3 regions of the Streptomyces sp. NPDC000134 genome follow, and region 1 is predicted to be linked to each of the others. Evidence: riboswitches for the same ligand, from Rfam matches in the RefSeq annotation. Region 1 holds a riboswitch; each other region holds the start of a gene.
The links. A riboswitch is a leader RNA that binds a small molecule or an ion and turns the genes downstream of it on or off. The one in region 1 is predicted to bind thiamine pyrophosphate.
Positions count from the first base shown of each region.

Region 2: it holds a riboswitch for thiamine pyrophosphate, as region 1 does, so the genes downstream of both, ACFY32_RS21275 (thiamine ABC transporter substrate-binding protein) here and thiO (glycine oxidase ThiO) in region 1, are expected to answer to the same signal.
Region 3: it holds a riboswitch for thiamine pyrophosphate, as region 1 does, so the genes downstream of both, thiC (phosphomethylpyrimidine synthase ThiC) here and thiO (glycine oxidase ThiO) in region 1, are expected to answer to the same signal.

Region 1 covers NZ_JBIAZN010000004.1:319,597-325,053, reverse strand. The annotation lists gene pknB (Stk1 family PASTA domain-containing Ser/Thr kinase) at 1-966, opposite strand, end outside; gene ACFY32_RS08395 (thiazole synthase) at 1,369-2,163, opposite strand; gene thiS (sulfur carrier protein ThiS) at 2,167-2,367, opposite strand; gene thiO (glycine oxidase ThiO) at 2,364-3,551, opposite strand; TPP riboswitch at 3,549-3,660, opposite strand; gene ACFY32_RS08380 (FAD-dependent oxidoreductase) at 3,796-5,037, shown strand; gene ACFY32_RS08375 (Rv2175c family DNA-binding protein) at 5,102-5,457, shown strand, end outside.
Region 2 covers NZ_JBIAZN010000013.1:191,190-196,646, forward strand. The annotation lists gene pyrH (UMP kinase) at 1-232, shown strand, start outside; gene frr (ribosome recycling factor) at 374-931, shown strand; gene ACFY32_RS21265 (phosphatidate cytidylyltransferase) at 931-2,055, shown strand; gene rlmN (23S rRNA (adenine(2503)-C(2))-methyltransferase RlmN) at 2,226-3,338, shown strand; TPP riboswitch at 3,399-3,504, shown strand; gene ACFY32_RS21275 (thiamine ABC transporter substrate-binding protein) at 3,585-4,703, shown strand; gene ACFY32_RS21280 (ABC transporter permease) at 4,751-5,457, shown strand, end outside.
Region 3 covers NZ_JBIAZN010000012.1:264,256-269,712, forward strand. The annotation lists gene ACFY32_RS20310 (IclR family transcriptional regulator) at 30-743, shown strand; gene ACFY32_RS20315 (SsgA family sporulation/cell division regulator) at 843-1,280, shown strand; gene ACFY32_RS20320 (YibE/F family protein) at 1,475-3,097, opposite strand; TPP riboswitch at 3,169-3,359, shown strand; gene thiC (phosphomethylpyrimidine synthase ThiC) at 3,352-5,124, shown strand; gene ACFY32_RS20330 (hypothetical protein) at 5,185-5,457, opposite strand, start outside.

The DNA of each region.
Region 1 (5,457 bases):
GTCGTCCTCGTTCACCGGCAGCGGCCGCACGGCCAGGGAGCGCGGGAGCACGCTCGTACGGTCGTCCGCGGTGTCGTGCCCCTCCGCCAGCGCCTGCGGCGGTACGGCGTCCAACTGCTCGTCGGTCAGCGCGCCGCGTGCGCGGCGGGCCCCGGCGAGCAGCGCCACCGCGTCGTACGGGCGGATCTCCGGGTTCCGGGCGGTCGCCGAGGCGACCAGCTCGTCCAGCTCGAACGCGAGGCCCGGCACCAGGGCCGACGGCGGCGGCACGTCCTCGCCCAGGTGCTGGTAGAGCACCTGGGCGGGGGAGTCCCCCTGGTGCGGCTTGGCGCCGGTCAGCATCTCGTACAGGACGACACCGCACGCGTACACGTCGACGCGGGGGTCGGCGGTGCCCTGCTCGATCTGCTCGGGCGCCAGATAGGAGACGGTGCCGAGGACCGCGCCGGTGCTGCTGGTGACCGTGTCCACGGCCCGGACCAGCCCGAAGTCGGCGACCTTGACCCGGCCGTCGTCCCCGATCAGCACGTTCTCCGGCTTCATGTCGCGGTGCACGAACCCCGCGCGGTGCGCGGCGCCGAGCGCGGCCAGCACCGGCTCCAGGATGTCCAGCGCGGCCCGGGGCTGCAGCGCCCCGCGCTCGCGCAGCAGGTCCCGCAGGGTGCAGCCGGAGACGTACTCCATCGCCAGGTAGACGTACCCCGCGTCGGTGCCCTGGTCGAAGACCTGGACCACGTTGGGGTGGGCGAGCCGGGCGACCGACTTGGCCTCGCGGATGAACCGCTCGACGAACGTGCCGTCGGCGGCCAGCGTCGGGTGCATCACCTTCAGCGCGAGCACGCGGTCGAGGCGGGTGTCCACGGCCCGGTAGACCGTGGCCATCCCGCCGACCGCGATCCGCGCGTCGACGCGGTACCGGCCGTCGAGCTGTCGCCCGACCAGAGGGTCCTGAAGGGTCGTGTCCACGCAGGCGAGTCTACGAGCCGGCACCGACACCGGGCCGGGCCCGGCCGCGGCGGGCCCGGTACTGGAGCGGAGCTGTGACGCAACACACCCCCGGACGCGGGGCCGCGCGCCGCGCGGTGCGCCGCGCCCGCCGGTCCCGTGGCGCGGATCACCGCGCCACTCCCGGCCCGCAGCCGTCCCGGCGCCGCGCCGGGACGGCTCCGCTCCGGTCCGTGGCCGGGTCGGGCCCGCTCCGGTCCGTAGTCGGGTTCGGTGCCGCGTCGGGGGCGGCTTCGCTTGGGTCCGTGGCCGTCCCGGTGCCGCATCGGAGGGGCCCGTTTCGGTCCTCAGGCGGGTCCGGCGTCGGGGACGGCTCCGCTTCGGTCCGTGGCCGTCTCTGGCGCCGCGTCGGGGCGGCTTCGCTCAGAAGGCGGGCCGTTCCGGGTCCAGTGCGGCGCGGCCCGCCGTCGGCGAGGACGGCTCGGCGAAGTGCCGGCGCGGAATCCGCCCGGCCCGCCTGGCGAGCCGGCCCGCCTCCACCGCGTGCCGCATCGCCTCCGCCATCAGCACCGGCTCCTGCGCCCGTGTCACCGCCGAGGCGAGCATCACCCCCGCGCAGCCCAGCTCCATCGCCAGCGCCGCGTCCGACGCCGTACCGGCCCCGGCGTCCAGGATCACCGGCACGCACGCGTGCTCGACGATCAGCTCGAAGTTGTGCGGGTTGCGGATGCCCAGGCCCGAGCCGATCGGCGAGCCCAGCGGCATGACCGCGGCGCAGCCCACGTCCTCCAGCTTGCGCGCCAGCACCGGGTCGTCGTTGGTGTACGGCAGGACGGTGAACCCGTCGTCGACCAGTGTCTCGGCCGCGTCCAGCAGTTCGATCGGGTCGGGCAGCAGGGTCCGCTCGTCGGCGATGACCTCCAGCTTGACCAGGTCGGTGCCGAGGGCCTCGCGGGCCAGGCGGGCGGTCAGGACGGCCTCCCCGGCGGTGAAGCAGCCCGCCGTGTTGGGCAGCACGCGGATGCCGAGCCGCTCCAGCACCGACAGCACCGAGCCGTGCACGGAGGGGTCCACGCGGCGCATGGCGACCGTGGTCAGCTCGGTCCCGGAGGCCACCAGCGAGCGCTCCAGCACATCGAGGCTGGGCGCCCCGCCGGTGCCCATGATCAGACGGGACGTGAAGGACGTACCGCCGAGGACGAAGGGGTCGTCGGCCATGGGTCAGCCTCCTTGGACGGCGGTGAGGACTTCGACGCGGTCGCCGTCGGCCAGCGCCGTGGACGACCACCGCGCACGCGGGACGACGGTCTCGTTGAGGGCGGCGGCCACCCCGGAGGGCGCCTCGGTGAGCGTGCGCACCAGGGCGTCCAGGGCCGTGCCGGGAGCCACCTCGCGCGGCTCCCCGTTGACCGAGATGTTCATACGGGCTGCTCCGTGGGGACGTCGGCGGCGTCGAAGCGCCGGGGGGTGAAGGGGCGGGCCTCCTCGGGAAGCTCGCCGCTGGTCAGCAGGTGGGCCATGACGTCGCCGGTGACCGGGGTGAGCAGGACGCCGTTGCGGAAGTGGCCGGTGGCCAGCAGCAGCCCGTCCAGCGCGGTCGGGCCGAGCAGCGGCGCGTTGTCCGGGGAGCCGGGCCGCAGCCCCGCCAGGGTCTCCGTCAGGGGCAGCTCGGTGATGCCCGGCACCAGCTCGTGGGCGTCGCGCAGCAGCTCGTACACCCCGCCGGCGGTGACGGTGGTGTCCCAGCCCAGTTCCTCGCTGGTGGCGCCGACGACGAGTTCGCCGCTCTCCCGGGGCACCAGGTAGAGCGGGTTGCCGCGGACCACCGCGCGGACCGTGCGGTGCAGCAGCGGCGGCCGGTCCGCCGGCATGGCCAGCCGCAGGACCTGCCCCTTCACGGGCCGTACCGGCGGCAGGACCTCCTCCGGAACGCCCGTGAGCCGCCCGCTGAGGCTGCCCGCGGCCAGTACCACCCGGCCGGCCGGCAGCGCCGTGCCGTCCTCGGTGACCACGCCCGTCGCCCGGTCCCGGACCACGGTCAGCCGCTCGGCGCGCACCCGGTGCAGGACCACCCCGGCCCGTTCGCAGGCGGTCACCAGGGCGCGGGCGAGCCGCCGGGGGTCGATCTGGTGGTCGCCGTCCACCCGCAGCCCCCCGCGCACGCCCGGCGCGAGCATCGGCTCCAGGCGGCGGCACTCACGCCCCGACAGCCACTCCGCGTCGAGGCCCGAGCGGACCTGGAAGGCGTGCAGCTCCCGCAGGTGGGCGCGGTCGTCGGCGTCGAGGGCGACGGCCAGGGTGCCGCACCGGCGGTACCCCAGGTCGTGCCCGGTCGCCTCGGCCAGCTCGGCCGCGAAGGCGGGGTAGCGGCGGGCCGAGGCCAGGTTCAGCGCGAGCAGGGTCTGCTCGCCGTAGTGCAACTCGGTGACGGCGGCCAGCATCCCGGCCGCCACCCGGGCCGCCCCGCCGCCCGGCGCGGGGTCGACCACGGCCGCGGCCAGCCCGCGCTGCGCGGCCCGCCAGGCGGTGACCAGGCCGATGACGCCGCCCCCGACGACCAGGACGTCGGGGACACGGGGGTTGCGTGCGGATCGCTCGGACGACATGGGTGTCCAGCCCCTCCCTTCGCCGGCATGACCCGGATCAGGTTCGTACGGTCGGAGGCCGCCAGCCTCCCTCTCAGCCCGGTGCGTCCGGGCTCCCGCGAGTGCGTTACGTCGGCCACCCTAACCGTTCGGTCTCCGCGCCGGTAAGGGAGCGTCCCGGCGGCCGGCCGGGCGGGCCGGCTGTGCAGCACATCACCCACCGTGCCGCCTGACTGACGTTCCGTCAGGTGTCTATGGTGATCAGGTGAGCGATCAGACGCAGGAACGGGCGGAGTCCGCGCGGCGGCGCGTGGTCGTCGTGGGAGCGGGCATGGCCGGCGTGCAGACGGCCGTCGCCCTGCGCGAACAGGGGTTCACCGGCACGGTGACCCTGATCGGCGCGGAGCCCCACCAGCCCTACGACCGGCCCCCGCTGTCCAAGGCCGTCCTCCTCGGCACCGCCGAGGGCTCCGCCTTCGACGTCGACTTCGAGGCGCTCGGCATCGAGGTCCGCCTCGGCTGCGAGGCCCTGGGCGTCCGCCCCGACGCCCGCCTCCTGGACACCGCCGCGGGGCCGGTGCCGTACGACGCCCTGGTTCTGGCCACCGGCGCCGAACCGGTCCGGCTGCCCGGCACCGAGAGCGTCCCCGGCGTCCATCTGCTGCGCACCCTGGACGACGCCGAGCGGCTGCGCCCGGTGCTCGCCCGCCAGCACGACATCGTGGTGGTCGGCGCGGGCTGGATCGGCGCCGAGTTCGCCACCGCCGCGCGGGAGGCGGGCTGCGCGGTGACCGTCGTGGAGGCCGCCGCCCGGCCGCTGGCCGGCGCGCTGCCCGCCGACGTGGCGGCGCCGATGGCCCGCTGGTACGCCGACGCCGGTGCCGTCCTGCGCACCCACGCACGCGTGGCCCGCGTCGAGCCCGGCGCGGTGGTCCTCGGCGACGGCACGCGCGTGCCCGCCGGCGCGGTCGTCGTCGGCATCGGCGCCCGCCCCGCCACCGCCTGGCTGGCCGGTTCCGGCATCGCCCTCGGCGCGCACGGCGAGGTCCTCGCCGACGACCGGCTGCGCACCTCGGTGCCGGACGTCCACGCGGTCGGCGACTGCGCGTCCTTCCCCTCCGGCCGGTACGGCGAGCGGCTGCTCGTGCACCACTGGGACAACGCCCTCCAGGGGCCGCGCACGGTGGCCGCCGACATCGTCGGCGCCGGCACCGGGCAGGAGCCGCCGGTGTACGACCCGGTGCCGTACTTCTGGTCGGAGCAGTTCGGCCGCTTCGTGCAGTACGCCGGGCACCACACGGCCGCCGACACCACGCTCTGGCGCGGTGACCCGGCCGGCCCCGCCTGGACGGTGTGCTGGCTGCGCGGGAGCCGGCTGGTCGCCCTGCTGGCCGTCGGCCGCCCCCGCGACCTCGCCCAGGGCAAGCGGCTGATCGACGCGGGCACGCCCGTGGACCGGGGGCTGCTGGCCGACCCGGCCCGGCCGCTGAAGGCGGCGGTGGCGTAGTCCGTCCGTCCTGGCCGGACGGGTCCGGCTTCCTAGTGTCAGTGGCAGATGGCAGGCTTGATACGTGACCGAGATTGACGCAAAGATCGATGCTCTCGTCCCCGCATGGCTCACCCTGCCCGACATCGCCGAGATGTTCGACGTGGAGGTGACCCGCGTCCGGCAGTTGGTCAAGGACGGCCAGCTCATCGCCGTACGCCGCGGGGAGAACCGCGCGCTGCACGTGCCCGCCGCCTTCATCGACGGGGACAAAGTGGTCAAGGGCCTGTCCGGGACCCTGACGCTGCTGCGTGACGACGGGTTCACGGACGAGGAGATGCTGGAGTGGCTCTTCACGCCCGACCCGTCCCTGCCCGGCACCCCCGCGCAGGCGCTGAGCGAGAATCGCGGCACGGAGGTGAAGCGCCGCGCCCAGGCGCT
Region 2 (5,457 bases), on a different contig from region 1:
CTACGACTCCGACCCGAAGACCAACCCGGACGCGGTCAAGTTCGACGCCCTGGGCTACGGCGAGGTCATCACCCGCGAGCTGAAGGTCGCCGACGCCACGGCGGTCACGCTCTGCCGCGACAACAAGCTCCCGATCGTGGTGTTCGAACTCCTGAAGGAGGGCAACATCGCCCGTGCCGTCAAGGGTGAGAAGATCGGCACGCTCGTGGGTGAGCAGGACAGCCGGGCCTGACCGGATGAACCACGGGGCCCCGCCGGGGGATGGACAATGTCCTGCCGGTCGGGAACCGTGCAGAAGAAGACGCGACGCAGCCGGCCGCCGCCCCGACGAGGAACCGCAGCCGGGCCTACTCAAGACACGCAGGAGCAAGTGGTGATCGAAGAGACCCTCCTCGAGGCCGAGGAGAAGATGGAGAAGGCCGTCGTGGTCGCCAAGGAGGACTTCGCCGCGATCCGCACCGGCCGTGCGCACCCGGCGATGTTCAACAAGATCGTGGCCGACTACTACGGCGCGCCGACGCCGATCAACCAACTGGCCTCGTTCTCCGTGCCGGAGCCGCGCATGGCCGTGGTGACGCCGTTCGACAAGAGCGCCCTGCGCAACATCGAGCAGGCCATCCGCGACTCCGACCTGGGCGTCAACCCGAGCAACGACGGCAACATCATCCGCGTGGTGTTCCCCGAGCTGACCGAGGAGCGCCGCCGCGAGTACATCAAGGTGGCCCGGAGCAAGGGCGAGGACGCCAAGGTCTCCATCCGCGCGGTGCGCCGCAAGGCCAAGGACGCCATCGACAAGCTGATCAAGGACGGCGAGGTCGGCGAGGACGAGGGCCGCCGTGCGGAGAAGGAGCTCGACGACACCACCTCGAAGTACGTCGCCCAGGTGGACGAACTCCTCAAGCACAAGGAAGCGGAGCTGCTCGAGGTCTGATGAACGACTCTTCCTGGGGGGCGCCGCCGCAGACCGGGTACTGGGGGCCGTCCGACCAGGGGCCTGTCCAGGGGGTTGCCCCGGCGGGTCCCGCGTACGATGCGCCCTACGCGCAGCAGACTCGCCCCATGCCCATCGTGCCCGACGTACCCGAACACGGCGGAGACCAGGATGAGGACCGGGGGGCCGCTCGGCCGGGCGGCCCCGCGTTCCACGACGACGTCCCGGCGGCGCGGCCGTACCAGGCGGCGCCGCGGAATCCGGAGCCCATGCCCGACGCCCCGCAGCCGGTGCCCCGGCCGCAGAAGAAGACCGCGGGGCGCGACCTGGGTGCCGCGATAGGGGTCGGCCTCGGACTCGGCGTGGTGATCATCGCGTCGCTGTTCGTCGTCAAGGCCGTGTTCGTCGCGGTCGTCGTCGTCGCCGTCGTGGTCGGCCTGTGGGAGCTGACCAAGCGGCTGGAGGAGCGCAAGGGCATCAAGGCGCCGCTCGTCCCGCTGGCGGTCGGCGGCGCGGCGATGGTCGTCGCCGGTTACGTCCGGGGCGCCGAGGGCGCGTGGGTCGCCATGGCGCTCACGGCGCTGGCGGTGCTGGTGTGGCGGATGACGGAACCGCCCGAGGGCTACCTCAGGGACGTCACCGCGGGCGTGTTCGCCGCGTTCTACGTGCCGTTCCTGGCCACCTTCGTCGCCCTGATGCTGACGGCCGACGACGGGCCCCGGCGGGTGCTGACCTTCCTGGTGCTGACGGTCGTCAGCGACACCGGCGCGTACGCGGTGGGCTGGCGGTTCGGCCGGACCAAGCTCGCGCCGCGGATCAGCCCCGGCAAGACCCGCGAGGGCCTGCTCGGCGCGGTGTCGTTCGCGATGGTGGCGGGCGCGCTGTGCACGCAGTTCCTGATCGACGACGGCGCCTGGTGGCAGGGGCTGCTGCTGGGCCTCGCGGTCGCCGTCAGCGCCACCCTGGGCGACCTCGGCGAGTCGATGATCAAGCGCGACCTCGGTATCAAGGACATGGGCACGCTGCTCCCGGGCCACGGCGGCATCATGGACCGCCTGGACTCCCTGCTGCCGACCGCACCGGTGGTGTGGCTGCTGCTGGTGATCTTCGTCGGCTCGGGTTGACGGCGGTCGGGTACGCTGGAAGGGCTCGTGGCGTCTGGCCGCGGGCCCTTTCCTCGTCCCCGCCGACGCGGGGGCGATCCTGTGAGGTCTCCTGGCTCCGGCATGGCCCTGCCGTCGTCCCCGCGCCGCGGGGTTGCCACAGGCCCGTCGTCTTGAGGAGTTGTCCGACCGTGGCCCGTCCTGCCCCCGGTGAGCTGACCTTCGCCGCGCCCCGCGGAGCGAAGCGGCCGCCGCGGCATCTCGCCGACCTCTCGCCCGCCGAGCGCAAGGAAGCGGTGGCCGCGGCCGGCGAGAAGCCGTTCCGTGCCAAGCAGCTCTCCCAGCACTACTTCGCGCGCTACGCGCACGACCCGGAGCAGTGGACCGACATCCCCGCCGGTTCGCGCGGCCGGCTCCGGGAGGCGCTGCTGCCCGAGCTGATGAGCGTCGTGCGGCATCTGTCGACCGACGAGGGGACCACCCGCAAGACGCTGTGGAAGCTGTTCGACGGCACCCTCGTGGAGTCGGTGCTGATGCGCTACCCGGACCGGGTGACCATGTGCATCAGCTCCCAGGCGGGCTGCGGGATGAACTGCCCGTTCTGCGCCACCGGACAGGCCGGTCTCGACCGGAACCTGTCGACCGCCGAGATCGTGCACCAGATCGTCGACGGGATGCGGGCGCTCAGGGACGGCGAGGTCCCCGGCGGCCCGGCGCGGCTGAGCAACATCGTGTTCATGGGCATGGGCGAGCCCCTGGCCAACTACAACCGGGTCGTCGGCGCCATCCGCCGCCTCACCGACCCCGAGCCCGACGGCCTCGGCCTGTCCCAGCGCGGCATCACCGTCTCCACCGTCGGCCTCGTCCCCGCGATCCACCGCTTCGCCGACGAGGGCTTCAAGTGCCGCCTGGCCATCTCGCTGCACGCCCCCGACGACGAGCTGCGCGACACCCTCGTGCCGGTGAACACCCGCTGGAAGGTCCGCGAGGTGCTGGACGCCGGGCTGGAGTACGCCGCGAAGTCCGGGCGCCGGCTGTCCATCGAGTACGCGCTGATCCGGGACATCAACGACCAGGCGTGGCGCGGTGACCGGCTCGGAAGGCTGCTCAAGGGCAAGCCCGTGCACGTCAACCTGATCCCGCTGAACCCGACGCCCGGGTCGAAGTGGACCGCCTCGCGGCCCGAGGACGAGAAGGCGTTCGTCGAGTCGATCGCCGCCCACGGTGTGCCGGTGACCGTCCGGGACACCCGCGGTCAGGAGATCGACGGGGCGTGTGGGCAGCTCGCCGCCGGCGAGCGGTAACCTGACCGACGTAAGAGTCCGGTCGGTTCCGTACCGGGCGTCTTCGCGTCCGACATCTTCATATTCCGACAGGGGAGCGCCACAGCGCTGAGAGTGCGGCACCGGCCGCAGACCCTCCGAACCTCGCCCAGGTCATTCTGGGTAGGGAGATCGGTCACCACTCGAGCTGTTGCGCCCTGCCCGGGTCCCGACGAGGGGCCCCGGGCGGGGCCGCGTCTCTTCCTGGACCGTCCCAGGAGGAATCCAGTGAGCATCACCAAGAAGGCCGCCGTCCTGGCCGCAGGGCTCGGCCTGGTCACCGTGTCCGCGTGCGGATCGTCGTCCGGCGGCGACGAGGGGTCCGGCGATTCCCGGACCGTCACCCTGGTCAGCCATGACTCGTGGGCCGCGTCCAAGAGCGTCATCGCCGCCTTCGAGAAGGAGTCCGGCTACCGGGTCAAGGTCCTGGAGGACGGCGACGCCGGGCAGGCCGTCAACAAGGCGATCCTGACCAAGGACAACCCCCAGGGCGACGTCCTCTTCGGCGTCGACAACACCCTGCTCTCCCGCGCCCTGGACAACGGCCTGTTCCAGCCGTACGAGGCCAAGGGCCTGGACCGGGTCGACGAGCGGTACCGGCTCGACGCCGGGAAGCACCGGGTCACGCCCGTCGACTACGGCGACATCTGCGTCAACTACGACAAGGCGTACTTCCGCGAGCACGAGCTGACGCCGCCCGCCTCCTTCGACGACCTGGCCGAGCCCGCGTACAAGGACCTCCTGGTCACCGAGAACGCCGGCACCTCCTCGCCCGGCCTCGGCTTCCTGCTCGGCACCGCCGCTAAGTACGGCGACGGGGGCGCCTCCCGCTCGGGCGGAGCCGGAAGCGGGGGAGGCTGGACGCAGTACTGGAAGAAGCTGAGGGCCAACGGCGTGAAGGTCGTCGACGGCTGGGAGCAGGCGTACAACGAGGAGTTCTCCGGTTCGGCCGGCGGCCGCAAGGCGGGCGGCGACCGGCCGCTGGTCGTCTCGTACGCCTCCTCGCCGCCCGTCGAGGTGGTCTACGCCGACCCGCGGCCGAAGACCGCGCCCACCGGAGTCGCCACCGGCACCTGCTTCCGGCAGACCGAGTTCGCGGGCCTGCTGAGCAACGCGAAGAACACCGAGGGCGGCAAGGCGCTCATCGACTTCCTGATCAGCGAGAGGTTCCAGGAGGACATGCCACTGAACATGTACGTCAACCCGGTGGTCTCCGGTACGAAGCTGCCCGCCGTCTACACCGACAACATGCCGGCCGTGACCCACCCCGAGACCATGGCCCCGGCGGAGATCGCCGAGCACCGTGACGACTGGGTCAAGTCGTGGACCTCGCTCGTACTGAAGTGACCGAGGCAGCCGTCCGGCGGCGCGCGGGCGCGGCGCGGCTCGCCCTGATGGCGGTGCCCGTCGCGTTCTTCGCCGTCTTCTTCGCCTACCCGGTGGCGGCGATCGTCGCCCGGGGGCTGAAGGACGGCGCCGGGTGGCACCTCGGCCGGATCGGGGAGGTGGTGACCGCCGCCGACGTCCGGCACGTGCTGTGGTTCACCACCTGGCAGGCACTGGCCTCCACCGCGCTCACCCTGCTGATCGCGCTGCCCGGCGCGTACGTCTTCGCCCGGCTGGACTTCCCCGGCAAGCAGGTGCTGCGGGCCGTGGTCACCGTGCCGTTCGTGCTGCCCACGGTCGTCGTCGGCACGGCGTTCCTGGCGCTGGTCGGCCGGGGCGGGCTGCTGGACGAGCTGTGGGGGCTGCGACTGGACACCACGGTGTGGGCGATCCTGCTCGCGCACGTGTTCTTCAACTACGCCGTCGTCGTGCGCACCGTCGGCGGCCTGTGGTCCCAGCTCGACCCGCGCCAGGAGGAGGCCGCGCGGATGCTCGGGGCCTCCCCGGCGGCGGCCTGGCGCCGGGTCACACTGCCCGCGCTGGCGCCCGCGGTGGCCGCCGCCGCGCTGATGGTGTTCCTGTTCACCTTCACCTCCTTCGGTGTGGTGCAGATCCTCGGCGGGCCCACCTTCTCCACCCTGGAGGTGGAGATCTACCGGCAGACCTCGCAGGTCTTCGACCTCGCCACCGCCGCCGTGCTGACCCTGGTCCAGTT
Region 3 (5,457 bases), on a different contig from region 1:
GGACGCTCATCGGTTCCGTGCAACGGGCCATGCGCCTTCTGGAGTGCGTCGCCGGACACGGGTCCGGCGCCCCCGCCAAGCAGTTGGCCCGTGAGACCGGACTGGCTCTGCCCACGGCCTACCACCTGCTGCGGACGCTGGTCCACGAGGGCTATCTCCGCCGTGAGAACGGCCTGTTCTTCCTCGGCGAGGCGACCGAGCGGCTCAGCAGCAGCGGGGCACAGCAGAAACGTCGCGGCATGGTCGTCGACGTGCTCGCCCGCTGGCGCGATGTGGTCGGCGCACCGGTGTACTACGCGGTCTACCGCGAGGGGGAGATCGACGTCGTGTGTGTCTCCGACACACCCGGCAACCCCGCGGTGGAGGAGTGGGCCGACTTCCGGGAGACGGGGCACGCGCACGCCATCGGGCAGTGTCTGCTGGCGCAGCTCGACGAGGAGGCCCGCCGGGACCACCTCGCCCGCCATCCGGCGCAGCCCGTCACCCCGTACACCGTGCGGGACGGCCAGAGCCTGCTGAAACGGCTCGAACAGATTTCCCTGTCCGAACCGGTGACCGAGCATCAGCAGTACACCCTGGGCACGGTGTGCGCGGCGATCCCGATCACCGTCGGCAGCATGGCGGCGACGGTGGCCATCTCTCTGCCTGTCCAGCATGCGGACCGATTGCTGCCCGCGGCACACCGGCTCCAAGGCGAAGTGGCGCGGCTGCTGGGGTCACTGGGAATCTCTATCAGTATCTGAAAACTCACTCCTTGTGATCTGGTGTGTACGTTCAGCAAGATGCCATGAGTGTTAGAGGTTTGATTCCCGGCCAGTCGACGGCGAATGACGGGGTAGGCGATGCGCGAGTCCGTACAGGCAGAGGTCATGATGAGCTTTCTCGTCTCTGAGGAGCTCTCCTTCCGCATCCCGGTGGAGCTGCGGTACGAGACCTGTGATCCCTATGCCGTGCGGTTGACCTTCCATCTGCCCGGTGACGCGCCGGTGACCTGGGCCTTCGGCCGGGAGTTGCTGATCGACGGCGTGGGCCGGCCGTGCGGTGACGGCGACGTGCGCATCGCGCCCGTGGAGCCCGAGCCGCTGGCCGAGGTGCTGATCCGCCTCCAGGTGGGAGCCGACCAGGCCCTGTTCCGGTCCTCGGCCGCTCCGCTCGTGGCCTTCCTCGACCGCACCGACAAGCTGGTGCCGCTGGGCCAGGAGGGGGCGCTCGCCGACTTCGACGCCCACCTCGACGAGGCGCTGGACCGCATCCTGGCCGAGGAACAGAGCGCGGGCTGAAGCGTTCCGGCAGTCCTGCGGCGGTGGCGTAACGCTTCGCCGGGTACTGCGGGGTCTGCCGGAACGATTCACCAGGGGGCATGGGGCCGTCTCCTGGTCCTGACAGCGCTTCTACGAGGCCCCGTACCGGCCTTGCCGGTGCCGTACCGGCCTTGCAGGCACGGCACCGCGCGTGCTGTCCGCAGGCCGCGGCGTCAGTGCTTGCGGCGACGCCCCCGGGGACCGCGCGACGGCACCGGACCGGTGACCGCACCCGCGGGCGCGGCCCCGGGACCGGAGCGGTCGGCCGAGACGACGAGCGCCGCGAGGGCGGTCGTCACCGGCACGGACGCCACCAGGCCGATCGAGCCGACCAGCGTCCGCACGATCTCCTCCGCCACCAGCTCGCTGTTGGCGACCGTACCCACACTGCTCTGGGCGATCGAGAACAGCAGCAGCAGCGGCAGCGCGGCACCCGCGTACGCCAGAACGAGCGTGTTGACGACGGACGCGATGTGGTCGCGGCCGATGCGGATGCCGGCGCGGTACAGCCCGCGCCGGCCCAGCGTCGGATTGGCCTGGTGCAGTTCCCACACCGCCGACGTCTGGGTGACCGTCACGTCGTCGAGGACACCGAGCGAACCGATGATGACGCCCGCCAGCAGCAGACCGCTCATGTCGATCGTCGGGTACAGGCCGTGGATCAGGCCGGTGTTGTCGTCCGTGTTGCCGGTCAGCGCGGCCCAGCCGATGAACAGCGACCCCAGCACGCCGATCAGCAGCAGCGAGACCAGGGTGCCCAGCACGGCCACGGACGTACGGGCGGACAGCCCGTGGCACAGGTACAGGGCGATCAGCATGATGGCGCTCGACCCGATCACCGCCACGAGCAGCGGGTTCGAGCCCTGGAGGATCGCGGGCAGGATGAAGAAGTTCAGCACCAGGAAGCTGATCGCCAGCGACACCAGCGCCATGACACCGCGCAACCGCCCGACGACCACGACGGCGAGCGCGAAGATGCCGGCGAGCAGGGCCATCGGGAACCGGCGGTCGACGTCGGCGACCGAGTACTGGAGGTCCTTCGGCGCCGAGGGCTCGTAGGCCACGACGACCTCCTGGCCCTGCGACAACTGCCGGGACTGGTCCGGCTGCACGATTTCCGTGAACGTGCGGCCCTTGTCCTCGCCGGTGTCGACCCGGATGGTCGCCTTCTTGCAGGTCCCGTCCGCCTGCTGCTGGGCGGACGAGCCCTCGGCGGTGGAGGTGTCGCCGGTCGGGGGGACACCGGAGGCGTTGGCGGCCGCGCAGCTCACCTTCACGACCTCGGTGACCGTCGCCTGCTGGGTCTGCCGGTCGAAACCGACGCCGGTGCGTTCGTGCGGCGGGGCACCGCCCGGCCACAGCACCGCGAGCCCCACAACGACGGCCGCGGCGAACGGGACGAGGATCGCCGCGATGACCTTGCGCAGACGCGCCGAGACGGGGGCCGCGGGGCCATGACCGTGCGAATGCCCGTGTCCGCCACCGGTTCCGTGTCCGCCACCGGACCCGTGGCCACCACCCGTCCCGTGCCCCCCACCGCGGTGCCCATGGCCGTCTCCCGCCCCGGGGCCGTCACCCGCCCCGGGGCCGTGGCCGTCACCGGTCCCGTACCCGCCGCCCCCGGGCCCGCGATCCCCGCCGCCGTACCCGTATCCGTACCCGCCGCCTTCCGGGCCCGGTCCATGACGGTGGCCGTGTCCGTGGCCCTGCTCGTGCCCGCCGTGGCCGGAGCCGTAGCCGGTGTCCGGGTCGCGGCCCGGTTCGGGCGGGGGGAAGGAGGGATGCGTCGTGGTCACCGCCCGATCATCGCAAGAACGGCAGGGGCCCTCTGTTCACCGCGCCCGAATTGACGCTAGCGTGGAGCCACCTTTGTACACGCGGGAGCTCGGAGCACCGGGCTGAGAGGGCGCTGACCTCCGTACCAGCGATGTTTCACGGGAAACATCACCGAAGTCGAGTGATGTATCCCACGGAACGTCGGCAGACGGATAACCGCTGCGTCGACCGCCGAACCTGTTACCGGGTAATGCCGGCGTAGGGAGTAGGTCTCATGACCATCAAGGACGCAAGCACGCCTGCCTCCACGCAGAACGAGGCCGGGAAGTCCATCGGCTGGCACAAGGCGTACGTCGAGGGCTCGCGCCCCGATCTGCGCGTGCCGGTCCGTCAGGTGCACCTCACCAACGGGCAGTCGGTCACGCTGTACGACACCTCCGGCCCGTACACCGATCCGCTCGTCGACACCGACGTCCGCAGGGGACTGCCGCCGCTGCGGGAGAACTGGATCGTCGCCCGCGGCGACACCGAGGAGTACGCGGGCCGCCCCGTCCGCCCCGAGGACGACGGCATCAAGCACACCTCACCGCGCGGCGGACTGCGCAACCTCGACGCGGTCTTCCCCGGCCGCCCGCGCCAGCCGCGCCGGGGCCGGGACGGCCAGGCGGTGACCCAGCTCGCGTACGCGCGGCGGGGCGAGATCACGCCCGAGATGGAGTACGTGGCCATCCGGGAGAACGTGTCACCGGAGGTGGTGCGCGAGGAGATCGCGGCCGGCCGGGCGGTCCTGCCGGCCAACGTCAACCACCCGGAGATCGAGCCGATGATCATCGGCAAGCGGTTCCTGGTGAAGGTCAACGCCAACATCGGCAACTCCGCGGTGACCTCCTCCATCGAGGAGGAGGTCGAGAAGATGACCTGGGCGACCCGCTGGGGCGCCGACACGGTCATGGACCTGTCCACCGGGCGCAACATCCACACCACCCGCGAGTGGGTGCTGCGCAACTCCCCCGTGCCCATCGGCACGGTCCCGCTCTACCAGGCCCTGGAGAAGGTCGACGGCAGGGCCGAGGAGCTGACCTGGGAGATCTACAAGGACACGGTCATCGAACAGGCCGAACAGGGCGTGGACTACATGACGGTCCACGCCGGCGTGCGCCTGGCCTACGTGCCGCTGACCGCGAACCGCAAGACCGGCATCGTCTCGCGCGGCGGCTCCATCATGGCGGCGTGGTGCCTGGCACACCACAAGGAGTCGTTCCTGTACGAGAACTTCGAGGAACTCTGCGAGATCCTCGCCGCCTACGACGTCACGTACTCGCTCGGCGACGGCCTGCGGCCCGGCTCGATCGCGGACGCCAACGACGAGGCGCAGTTCGCGGAGTTGCGCACGCTCGGGGAACTCAACCGGATCGCGAAGCGTTTCCATGTACAGACGATGATCGAAGGCCCGGGTCATGTCCCGATGCACAAGATCAAGGAGAACATCGACCTTCAGCAGGAGATCTGTGATGAAGCTCCGTTCTATACGCTCGGCCCGCTGACCACGGACGTCGCGCCGGCGTACGACCACATCACCTCCGGCATCGGTGCCGCGATGATCGCCTGGTGGGGCACTGCCATGCTCTGTTACGTCACCCCCAAAGAGCATCTGGGCCTGCCCAACCGTGACGACGTCAAGACCGGCGTCATCACCTACAAGATCGCCGCCCATGCCGCCGACCTCGCCAAGGGTCACCCAGGTGCACAGGAGTGGGACGACGCGCTGTCCGACGCCCGGTTCGAATTCCGGTGGGAGGACCAGTTCAACCTCGCCCTCGACCCGGACACGGCACGGGAGTTCCACGACGAGACCCTGCCCGCCGAGCCCGCCAAGACGGCCCACTTCTGCTCGATGTGCGGGCCGAAGTTCTGCTCGATGAAGATCTCCCAGGACATCCGCCGCGAACACGGCGGCAGTCGGACCGAGATCGAGGAGGGCATGGCCCAGAAGTCCGAGGAGTTCGCGGCGGCCGGCAACCGGGTCTATCTGCCGATCGCCGACTGACACGCGAAGGGAGGGGACGGACCGTGCGGCCTGTCCCCTCCCGGGCCCCTGGCGGGGCGGTCACTCCGGGCGGTGCTCCGGGCCCCCGAACTCCGGGCTGGTGTAGTCCGGACTCGAGTAACTGGGGCGCGGACCGGCGGGACCGTCGTCGGGACTGGTGAACCCCGGGCGGCCGTAGCCCAACCGCGGCATCCGGCCGGACGGCGCGGGCGGCGGCGTACCGCGCAGTGCGCCCGCCGCGTCGGGGTCCGCGAGCGCGTCCTGGAGGAACGGCAGGATGCCGCGTTCCAGCAGCGCCTCCCGCCAGGCGTCCCGGGCGCGTTTCACCTCCCC